Regions from separate parts of the Kitasatospora sp. NBC_00374 genome, predicted to be linked through region 3. Evidence: riboswitches for the same ligand, from Rfam matches in the RefSeq annotation. Region 3 holds a riboswitch; each other region holds the start of a gene.

Region 1 (3,266 bases), 1.5 Mb from region 3:
TCCTCGGCCAGCTCGCTGGAGCGCTCGTAGGCGGTGAGCATGATGCGCTCGGCGATCAGCGTGGAGAGCCGCTTGGCCTCGGCGGAGTCGAAGTCGATCCGCAGCTGGAAGAAGACGTCCTGCAGGCCCATCACGCCGAGGCCGACCGGGCGCCAGCGGGAGTTGGACGTCCCGGCCTCGGTGGTCGGGTAGAAGTTGATGTCGATGACCCGGTCCAGGAAGGTCACGGCGGTGCGCACGGTGGCGTCCAGCCGGTCCCAGTCCATGGTGTTCACCAGGTCGGCGACGGAGGCGCCCTCGGCCACGTGGGCGCCGAGGTTGACCGAGCCCAGGTTGCAGACCGCGGTCTCGGAGTCGTCGGTGACCTCGATGATCTCGGTGCACAGGTTCGAGGAGTGCACCGTGCGGCCGGGCAGCGCGGTCTGGTTGGCGGCGCGGTTGGAGGCGTCCTTGAAGGTCATCCAGCCGTTGCCGGTCTGCGCCAGGGTGCGCATCATCCGGGCGTACAGGGTCTGCGCCGGGATGGTGCGGACGGCCTTGCCGGCCTGCTCGGCCTTCAGGTACGCCTCGTCGAAGTCGGCGCCCCACAGGTCGACCAGCTCGGGTACGTCGGCCGGGGAGAACAGCGACCAGTCCGCGTTGGCGTTGACCCGGCGCATGAACTCGTCCGGGATCCAGTGCGCCAGGTTGAGGTTGTGGGTGCGGCGGGCCTCTTCGCCGGTGTTGTCGCGGAGCTCCAGGAACTCCTCGATGTCGGCGTGCCAGGTCTCCAGGTAGACGCAGGCCGCGCCCTTGCGGCGGCCGCCCTGGTTGACGGCGGCGACCGAGGAGTCCAGCGTCCGCAGGAACGGCACGATGCCGTTGGACTTGCCGTTGGTGCCGCGGATCAGGCTGCCGCGCGAGCGGATCCGGCTGTAGGAGAGGCCGATGCCGCCGGCGTGCTTGGACAGCCGGGCGATCTGCGCGTAGCGCGAGTAGATCGAGTCCAGGTTGTCCAGCGGCGAGTCCAGCAGGTAGCAGCTGGACATCTGCGGGTGCTTGGTGCCGGAGTTGAACAGGGTCGGCGAGGAGGGCAGGTAGGAGAGCGCGCTCATCAGCGCGTACAGCTCGGCCACCTCGCGCACCGACTGCTCGCCGTCGCCGACCGCCAGACCGGCCGCGACGCGGAGCAGGAAGTGCTGCGGGGTCTCGATCACCTTGCGGGTGATCGGGTGGCGCAGCAGGTAGCGGGACTGCACGGTGCGCAGGCCGAAGTACTCGAACCGGTCGTCGCCGCCCTGGTCGATCAACGCGTCGAAGGCGTCCGCGTGCTTGGCCACGAAGGCGGCCGTGGTGTCGCCGATCAGGCCCTCGGCGTGGCCGACGGCGATCGAGGCGGAGAACGACACGGCGCCCTGACCGACGGCCTCGTCCGAGATCTCCAGCGCCAGCAGGCGCGCGGCCAGCTTCGAGTACTGGGGGTCCTCGGCGATCATCGACGCGGCGGCCTCCACGGCCAGCCCGCGCAGCTCCGCGAAGTCGGAGCCGGCGTGGCGGCCGCGCAGCGCGGCGGCGGCGACGTGGCCGGGGTCCACCTGGGGGAGGTCGGTGCTGCGGTCGGTGAGCATCCGGAGCAGCGCGGCACCGGGGTCGCTCTCGGCGGCGTTGGGGGCACCACCCGGCCGAAGGCTGGGGGAGGAACCCTGGGACGGCAGGGCGACTGAGGCAGCGACGGTCAAGGCGCACTCTCTCCTGTGGCGGCGGCGGACGAGATCGGCCGGACCGGCTTCAGGCAGGGGGGAGCGGCACGCCGAATCACCAGGCGCGCGTGGTCCCACCCCGGCCCACCCGCGAGGCCCGGACGGTACTGCGGTGCTGCAAGGCATCTGCGGGGAAGCCATGTGGCACACCGTCGGCAGGTCTCGGACTCGCGGGCCCAGGGTGCTGGGCAGCCCGCTCACCGTTGCGGGGCAGTCCCGGATTCACACCGGGTTTCCCTGCGTCGACAGCGAGAGCGAGCATACATGTTGTGGCGGTCTCAGGATGCGGCACCAGATGTAGTGCCGCGTGTCGTGGTCGCTCGACTGCGTGGAGCCACCGGACCGTCCGTCAGAATGTGATCGAATAAACGATCACGTCGATGCCGGGCGCGGGCTCCCAGTCCCGGGCGGGCGTCCGCAGGAACCCGAGTCGTTCGTAGACGCGGTGTGCGGCGGTCATGTGCGGGCGGGTGGAGAAGGCCATCCCGGCCAGTCCCAGTTCCCGGCTGCGCTCCATCGCGGCCCGCACCAGCGCGGTGCCCGCGCCGCGGCCGCGGGCGGCCCGGGCGACCGCGAGCATCCGGATCTCGCCCTCGTGCGGCTCGGCGATGTCGGCCCACGCGTTGCCGCCCGCGGCGAAGGTCACGCAGCCGAGCACGGCGCCGTCCGCGGGGTCGACGGCGACGAGGAGCTCGGCCTCCTCGGCCCGGCGCCGGGCGTCCGCGAGGAGCCCGGCGTAGGGGCTGTCAGGCCTGCTGTGGCCCTCCTTGACGTAGACCTCGACGGTGAGCTCGCCGGCGGCGTCGAGTTCCTCCTCGCGGGCGCGGCGGATGACGAGGTCGGTGTCGGGGTCCATGCCCCAAGTGTGCCGAAGGCCGGGCCGGCGGCCGCGGGCAGGGTGCCGTGCAGGCGGTCCGGAAGGCCGGGGTCGGCCGGGTACCCGCCGGCCCGGTGCCAGTTGTCCCGGCCGTGCCGTCCGGTGCGGTCGAGGTCGCGGCCGACCAGCAGGCCCAGCAGGCCGAAGGTCCCGACCACGCCGGCCAGGACGAGCACGTTCGCAAGGATCGAAGAGGTCATGCCTTCAGCCTGGCCGCTGGGCCGGTGCCGGACGAGTGGCAGAAATGCCTGCTTGCATCGAAATGCTGCCACCGTCATCCTGGAGCCATGCTGACGAACGTGGTGGCCGTGGTGCTGGAGGAGATCCACCCCTTCGAACTGGGCGTGGCCTGCGAGATCTTCGGGCTGGACCGGGCCGACGACGGCCTGCCGGTCTACGACTTCGCGCTCGCCTCGGCCCGCCCCGGCCTGCTGCGCACCCACGCGGGCTTCCGGGTGGAGGTGCCGCACGGAGTGGAGCGGATCGCCGAGGCGGACCTGGTGATCACCGCCGCGACCGGCGTCCAGGAGGAGTTCCCGGCCGAGCTGATCGAGGCGCTGCGGGCCGCGGTGGAGCGTGGCACCCGGGTCCTGTCGATCTGCAGCGGCACCTTCCTGCTCGGCGCGGCCGGCCTGCTCGACGGCCGCCGC
Region 2 (3,266 bases), 5.2 Mb from region 3:
GCAGGTCGTCGGCGGCCTCGTCTGGACCTTCGGTCTCGTCCTGGCCGGCTACGCGCTCGGCTCGTCGGTACCGAACGTCGACCGCTACCTCCTGCCGATCGTGGGCGCCGTCATCGCGCTCTCGCTGCTGCCGCTCGCGCTGGAAGTGCTGCGCTCCCGCCGTCAGGCCAGGGCGCGATGAGGGCCGCCGGCACCGCGCTCGCCGTCGACGGCCGGCCGATCGACGGCGGTCTGTCCCTGCGGGCCGACCACTGGGTCCAGCACCTGCCCTCGCCGGTCCAGGACGCGATCGCCGCGTTCTCCGCTTACGGCCTGGGGCTGCTGGCCGTCCTGATGGTGTGGGCCTGGTGGCGCGCCCGCGCCGCCGACGGCGCCGCCGACGGCGCCGCCATGGCCCGGGTGCTCGCCGCGCCACTGGTGGTGGTCGTCGTGTTCGCCGCCGACACCGTGCTCAAGGCCCTGCTGCACGAGCCCCGGCCGTGCCAGGTCCTCGACACCGGCCCGACCCTGGAGACCTGTCCCGCCACCGGGGACTGGTCGCTGCCGAGCAACCACACCGTCATCGTGTTCGCCGGTGCCGCCGTGCTGTGGCTGGTCGACCGTCGCATCGGTGCGCTCGCGCTGCTCCTGGCCGTTGCGATGGGAGCGTCCCGGGTGCTGGTCGGCGTCCACTACCCGCACGACGTCGCCCTGGGTGCGCTGGTCGGTGCCGCCGCCGGATACGGGATCGGTGCCCTGGCCGGGCAAGGGCGAGGCCTGGTGGACCGGGCCAGGACCGGAGGCCTGCGCAGGTGGCTGACCGCATGACGGGCCGGCGGTGGCCGAAGCCGTGGAACCCGCCGTCACCTCGCTCGGTACCGGCGTGGTGCGCCACTGGTGGGCCGGCCGCAGCGGCGGCAGCCGCCGTGACACTCCGGGACGGCTCCCGGGCCGGTCGCCGACGGACCGACCGGCGGGCGCCGTGATGTGACGCACGCGGCCTTGACCCGGCCTTTCGGCCGTCGCCATGATGGGCCGTCATGTCGTGACTCCGCCGTTGGCGGAAGTCCGGTCCGAATCCGGCGCTGACCCGCAACGGTAGGCCGCCGACAGCTGTCGGCGGCGAGCCCGAGTACCCGGCGGCGGAGGTGTGTGCACTCCTCCCGTCGTGGTCTGCGGGCCGGAGCTCCGAGGGCTGCCCGGTTTCGCGCGGGCTCCCTCCGGGCCCCTGCGTGCGGGCCCGGAGAGGCTCTCACACCCGCCACCGGCCGCACCGCCAAGGCCGACGCGGGCCTCGGCTGGCTGACCGCCCATCAGAACACCGACGGTGGCTTCGCCGCTGCCGGAGCCACCGCCTCCAACGCCCACAGCACCGGCCTGGCCACCGAGACCCTGCTGTCCACCGGCCGCCTCGGCGCGGGCCTCAAGGGCTGGAGCAGCCTGGTCAAGCTCCAGCAGGGCTGCGCCGCTGACCGGGCCGTCCGCGGCGCGGTCGCCTACGACGCCACCGGCTTCGACCCCGGCACCGGCGCCCGGGCCACCGCGCAGGCCGTCCTCGGCCTGTCCGGCACCCCGCTCGCCACCCTCTCCGCGCACGGTGCCCGCCCCGCCGTGCCCGTCCTCGCCTGCCCGGCGACCACCCGCTGACCCCGTAGGAGCACCCCGATGACCGACACCCGCACTCCGCCCCGGCGGGCCCGCCGCACCCTCGGCTCGATCACCGCCGCCGCGGCGCTGACCGCCGGCCTGCTCGGCGTCTCCGCCGCCCGGGCCCCGCAGGCCCAGGCCGCGGCCTGCACCGGCACCACCGGCGTCACGGTCGTGGTCGACTTCACCGCCGTCGGTGGCGGCATCGAGACCGGCTGCGCACCCGGCGACCCGGCGAGCGGCCTCGCCGCACTCACCGGCGCCGGCTTCTCGTACGCCTTCCACCCGCGGTTCCCCGGCTTCGTCTGCAAGATCAACGCCCTGCCCGCCACCTGCACCAACCCCACCGGCAGCGCCTACTGGTCGTACTGGCACGCCCAGCACGGCGGCGCCTGGTCCTACAGCAACCTCGGTGCGGGCAGCTACAACCCGGCGCCCGGGGACGTCGAGGGCTGGGCCTTCGGCGCCGGAGCGCAGCCGGGCATCACCGCACCATGAATCACCGCGCCCTGACCGGCCGTCCGCAGACCGGTGGCCCGGCCCTCCACGATGGGGCCGGGCCACCGGCGGGTGCACGATGCCGTCAGGCGGCGTGGCTCAGCGGCACAGGGCCGTGTCCACGAGCCTCTCGACGTGTTTCATGGCTGCCTCGTCGGTCGGCTGGGTGGTCACCGCGAGGTTGGCGGCGCGGCCGTCCTCGGTGACACCGCCCCGGGTCTCGTAGCCCGTGATGCTGCCACCGTGGCCCCAGTAGAGGCCGCCGCACGACAGTGGTTTGCTCACGAGCCCCAGTCCGTAGCGGGCACCGTCGCCGAACGTGCTTTCGGCGGGAACGGTGGTGCGCATCTCGGCGAGCTGGGCCGCCGGGAGGAGACGGCCGGCGAGGAGTGCGGTGAAGAACCGGTTGAGGTCGGAGTTGGTGGAGATCAACTGGCCCGCCGCCCAGCCCCAGGAGGGGTCGAGTTCCGTGCCGTCGCGCAGTGGTGCGCCTGCCGATTCCCGGTAGTAGCCCTTGGGGTGGGGCTCCCGGATGGTCGCGTCTCCGGGGGCCGGGAAGTACGTGTGGCGCAGCCCGATGGGTTTGATGATGCGCCGGTTCATCTCCTCGGCGATGGGTCGGCCGGTGACCTTCTGCACGATCAGGCCGGCCAGCACGTAGTTGGTGTTGCTGTACGCCCACTGCGTCCCCGGGGCGAAGTCGGCCGGGTGCCGGAGCGCGAGGTCGAGGAGCTCGTGGGGTTCGTAGTGCCGGACGTCGTCGCCCAGGTACTCGGTGTAGTTGGGAAGTCCGCTGGTCTGCTGCAGGAGTTGACGGACGGTGATGTGGCGTCCGTCGATCCCGTCCCCGCGGACGAGGCCGGGCAGATAGGTGTCGACCGTGGCGTCGAGGCCGATCCTCCCCTCGCCGACCAGTTGCAGTACGACCACGGCGGTGAACGTCTTGGTGTTGCTGCCGATCCGCACCTGGCCGTCGACCGGCACCTTCGCGCCGGTGGCCAGGTCGCCGACCCCCGCGGTGTAGGTACGGGTGCGGCCGGTACGGTCCTTGACGCTCGCCAGCGCGGCGGGCAGGCCGTCGTTGCGCACCAGCGCGTTCAGGCCCCGCCGGACGGTGTCCGGCCCGACGGCGGCGGCCGCCG
Region 3 (3,266 bases):
GGTCGGTGAAGGCGGGCAGCGGCAGCGGCCCGGGGTCGAGCAGGTCGGGGGCCTCGCGCAGGTGCCAGGCCTGGGTGCCGGTGGCGCGCAGCGCGGCCAGGAAGTCGCGGGCGGCGGCGAGTGCCGCGTCCACCGCCTCCCCGGCGGGGACCGGGCGGGCGGTGGCGGCCCGTCCGAGGCGCAGCAGTGCGGTGCCGGCCGGCCTTGCGATCAATGTCACATCGGCGTCCAGCGAGGCGGCGTCGCCGCGGCCGTCGTCGAGCGCGAAGAGGAACTTGCCGGACAGGCCGACGGCCCAGTCGCCCGCGCACAGCTTCGCGTCGAGCTCGCGCACCCAGGCCTGGACGTCGGCGTGGCCGCGGCCGTCGAGGCCGGCGAGCGGCGAGGCGACGATGTTGCGGACCCGCTCGTGCGCGTCGGAGGGCAGCAGGCCGGCGGCGCGCAGCCGGGCGCCCAGCTCGGCGCCGGCGTCCGAACCCAGGCCGCGGAGCTGGACGTTGCCCCGTGAGGTGGTCTCCAGTTCGCCGTCGCCCAGGTCCTCGGCGGCCTCGGCCAGCGCGACGGCCTGACGGGCGGTCAGCAGTCCCCCGGGCACCCTGACCCGGGCGAGGGCGCCGTCGTCGGCCCGGTGCAGGCGCAGCGCGCCGGGGCAGGCGTCGGCCTGCCCCCGGTCGGGCACGGCGGGGCCCGGCGCTGGGGCGGCGGGTGTGGGTGGCATGGCGGCGAGCATACAGATGGTCCGAACGGGTGCCCCGGGCTCATCGGCCCTGTCCGGCCGATCCTGCCGGGCCCGCGCCGCCGGGCATCCCGCCTGGACGCACGCCCGAATCGCCCAAGTACGACCCAGTACGAGGACGATCCGGGCGCACGCCCAACCGGGCGCCCGACGCCGCGGGCTGATCCGACAAGATCGCCGGACAGGACCTAGATCACAGTCCCGGACCAGCTCCGCAGCCGGTCGGCACCCCGTACGATGCTGCGCGGGTGGCCCTGCGGGCCGCCCGTGCCAGCGACGGCGCAAGGGGAGGAAACCGGTGCAAACCCGGTGCGGTCCCGCCACTGTGACCACGGTTCACCACCGTGGGAGCCAGGAACTCCTGCCGTCTCTCAGACCAGCCCCTCGGCCCGTGGCCGGGGGGAACCCCCACGGGGCGCGGACCCCGAGGAAGGCTTGACCTGTGCGCTGCCGCATGTCCTGGGCCGCCCGCCCGTTCTCCGACGAGGCCGGGAGGCCCCTCGCATGATCCTGCTGCTGTCGACCTCCGACACCGACCTGCTCAGCGCCCGCGCCTCCGAGGGCCCGGTGCCGTACCGCCTGGGCAACCCGGCCCGGCTGACCGTCGAGGACCTTCCCGCGCTGACCGAGGGCACCGACCTGGTGGTCGTCCGGCTGCTCGGCGGCCGCCGCGCCTGGCAGGAGGGCCTGGACGCGCTGCTGGCCGGCCCGCGCCCGGTGATCGTGCTGACCGGTGAGCAGGCGCCGGACGCCCAGCTGATGGAGCTGTCCACCGTCCCGGCCGGCATCGCCGCCGAGGCGCACGCCTACCTGGCGCACGGCGGCCCGGCGAACCTGGCCGAGCTGGGCGCCTTCCTCTCCGACACCGTGCTGCTGACCGGCCACGGCTTCGCGCCGCCGGCCTCCGCGCCCGAGTGGGGCCCGCTGGAGCGCACCGCCCGTACCACCGAGGGCCCGGTGATCGCGGTGCTGTACTACCGCGCGCACCACATGAGCGGCAACACCGGCTTCGTCGAGACGCTCTGCCGGGCGATCGAGGACCGGGGCGCCCGGGCGCTGCCGCTGTTCTGCTCCTCGCTGCGCGGCGCCGAGCCGGAGCTGCTGGCGCGGCTGGGCACCGCCGACGCGATCGTCACCACCGTGCTCGCGGCCGGCGGCACCCGCCCGGCGGACGCGCAGGCCGGCGGCGACGAGGAGGCCTGGGACGCGGGCGCGCTGGCCGCGCTGGACCGGCCGATCCTGCAGGCGCTGTGCCTGACCTGGTCGCGGGCCGCCTGGGAGGCCAGCGACGACGGCCTGTCCCCGCTGGACACCGCCACCCAGGTCGCCGTGCCGGAGTTCGACGGCCGTCTGATCACCGTGCCGTTCTCCTTCAAGGAGCTGGACGAGGACGGTCTGACGGTCTACGCCGCCGACCCGGAGCGGGCGGCCCGGGTGGCCGGCATCGCGGTGCGGCACGCCCGGCTGCGGCACATCCCGGCCGCCGAGCGCCGCCTGGCGCTGGTGCTGTCGGCGTACCCGACCAAGCACGCCCGGGTCGGCAACGCCGTCGGCCTGGACACCCCCGCCTCGGCGATCCGGCTGCTCACCCGGCTGCGCGAGGAGGGCATGGACCTCGGCCCGCTGGACGGCCCCGACGCGCTGCCGGGCCTGACCCAGACCGAGGACGACGGCAGCCACGAGGGCGACGCGCTGATCCACGCCCTGATCGCGGCCGGCGGCTACGACCAGGACTGGCTGACCGAGGACCAGCTCGCCCGCAACCCGGTCCGGATCCCGGCGGCCGACTACCGCCGCTGGTACGCCACCCTGCCGGAGGGCCTGCGCGGCCGGGTCGAGGAGCACTGGGGCCCGCCGCCCGGCGAGCTGTACGTGGACCGCTCGCAGAACCCGGACGGCGACATCGTGCTGGCCGCGATCCGCTCCGGGAACCTGCTGGTGCTGATCCAGCCGCCGCGCGGCTTCGGCGCCAACCCGGTCGCCATCTACCACGACCCGGACCTGCCGCCCAGTCACCACTACCTGGCCGCCTACCGCTGGATCGCCGCCGCGCAGTCGGACGGCGGCTTCGGCGCCGACGCCGTGGTGCACCTCGGCAAGCACGGCAACCTGGAGTGGCTGCCCGGCAAGACCGCCGCGCTGTCGGCGGACTGCGGCCCGGACGCCGTGATCGGTGACCTGCCGCTGGTCTACCCGTTCCTGGTCAACGACCCGGGCGAGGGCACCCAGGCCAAGCGCCGGGCGCACGCCACCCTGGTCGACCACCTGGTGCCGCCAATGGCCCGCGCCGACTCGTACGGCGACATCGCCCGTCTGGAGCAGCTGCTGGACGAGCACTCCAACATCGCGGCGATGGACCCGGCCAAGCTGCCGGCGATCCGCGCCCAGATCTGGACGCTGATCCAGGCCGCCCGCCTCGACCACGACCTGGGCCTGGACGAGCGGCCCGAGGACGACGGCTTCGACGACTTCCTGCTGCACGTCGACGGCTGGCTGTGCGAGGTCAAGGACGCCCAGATCCGCGACGGCC

What was found. A riboswitch is a leader RNA that binds a small molecule or an ion and turns the genes downstream of it on or off. The one in region 3 is predicted to bind cobalamin.
Region 1: another riboswitch for cobalamin. It lies ahead of OG871_RS23690 (ribonucleoside-diphosphate reductase subunit alpha); the one in region 3 lies ahead of cobN (cobaltochelatase subunit CobN).
Region 2: another riboswitch for cobalamin. It lies ahead of OG871_RS06885 (hypothetical protein); the one in region 3 lies ahead of cobN (cobaltochelatase subunit CobN).

What each region holds. Positions count from the first base shown of each region.
Region 1 is NZ_CP107964.1:5,259,340-5,262,605, forward strand. It holds gene OG871_RS23690 (ribonucleoside-diphosphate reductase subunit alpha) at 1-1,607, opposite strand, end outside; cobalamin riboswitch at 1,876-2,018, opposite strand; gene OG871_RS23695 (GNAT family N-acetyltransferase) at 2,089-2,595, opposite strand; gene OG871_RS23700 (helix-turn-helix domain-containing protein) at 2,904-3,266, shown strand, end outside.
Region 2 is NZ_CP107964.1:1,519,292-1,522,557, reverse strand. It holds gene OG871_RS06895 (DedA family protein) at 1-181, shown strand, start outside; gene OG871_RS06890 (phosphatase PAP2 family protein) at 178-807, shown strand; cobalamin riboswitch at 999-1,138, shown strand; gene OG871_RS06885 (hypothetical protein) at 1,132-1,626, shown strand; gene OG871_RS06880 (flagellar hook-length control protein FliK) at 1,645-2,124, shown strand; gene OG871_RS06875 (serine hydrolase domain-containing protein) at 2,224-3,266, opposite strand, start outside.
Region 3 is NZ_CP107964.1:6,733,900-6,737,165, reverse strand. It holds gene OG871_RS30025 (cobalamin biosynthesis protein CobG) at 1-730, opposite strand, end outside; cobalamin riboswitch at 978-1,120, shown strand; gene cobN (cobaltochelatase subunit CobN) at 1,241-3,266, shown strand, end outside.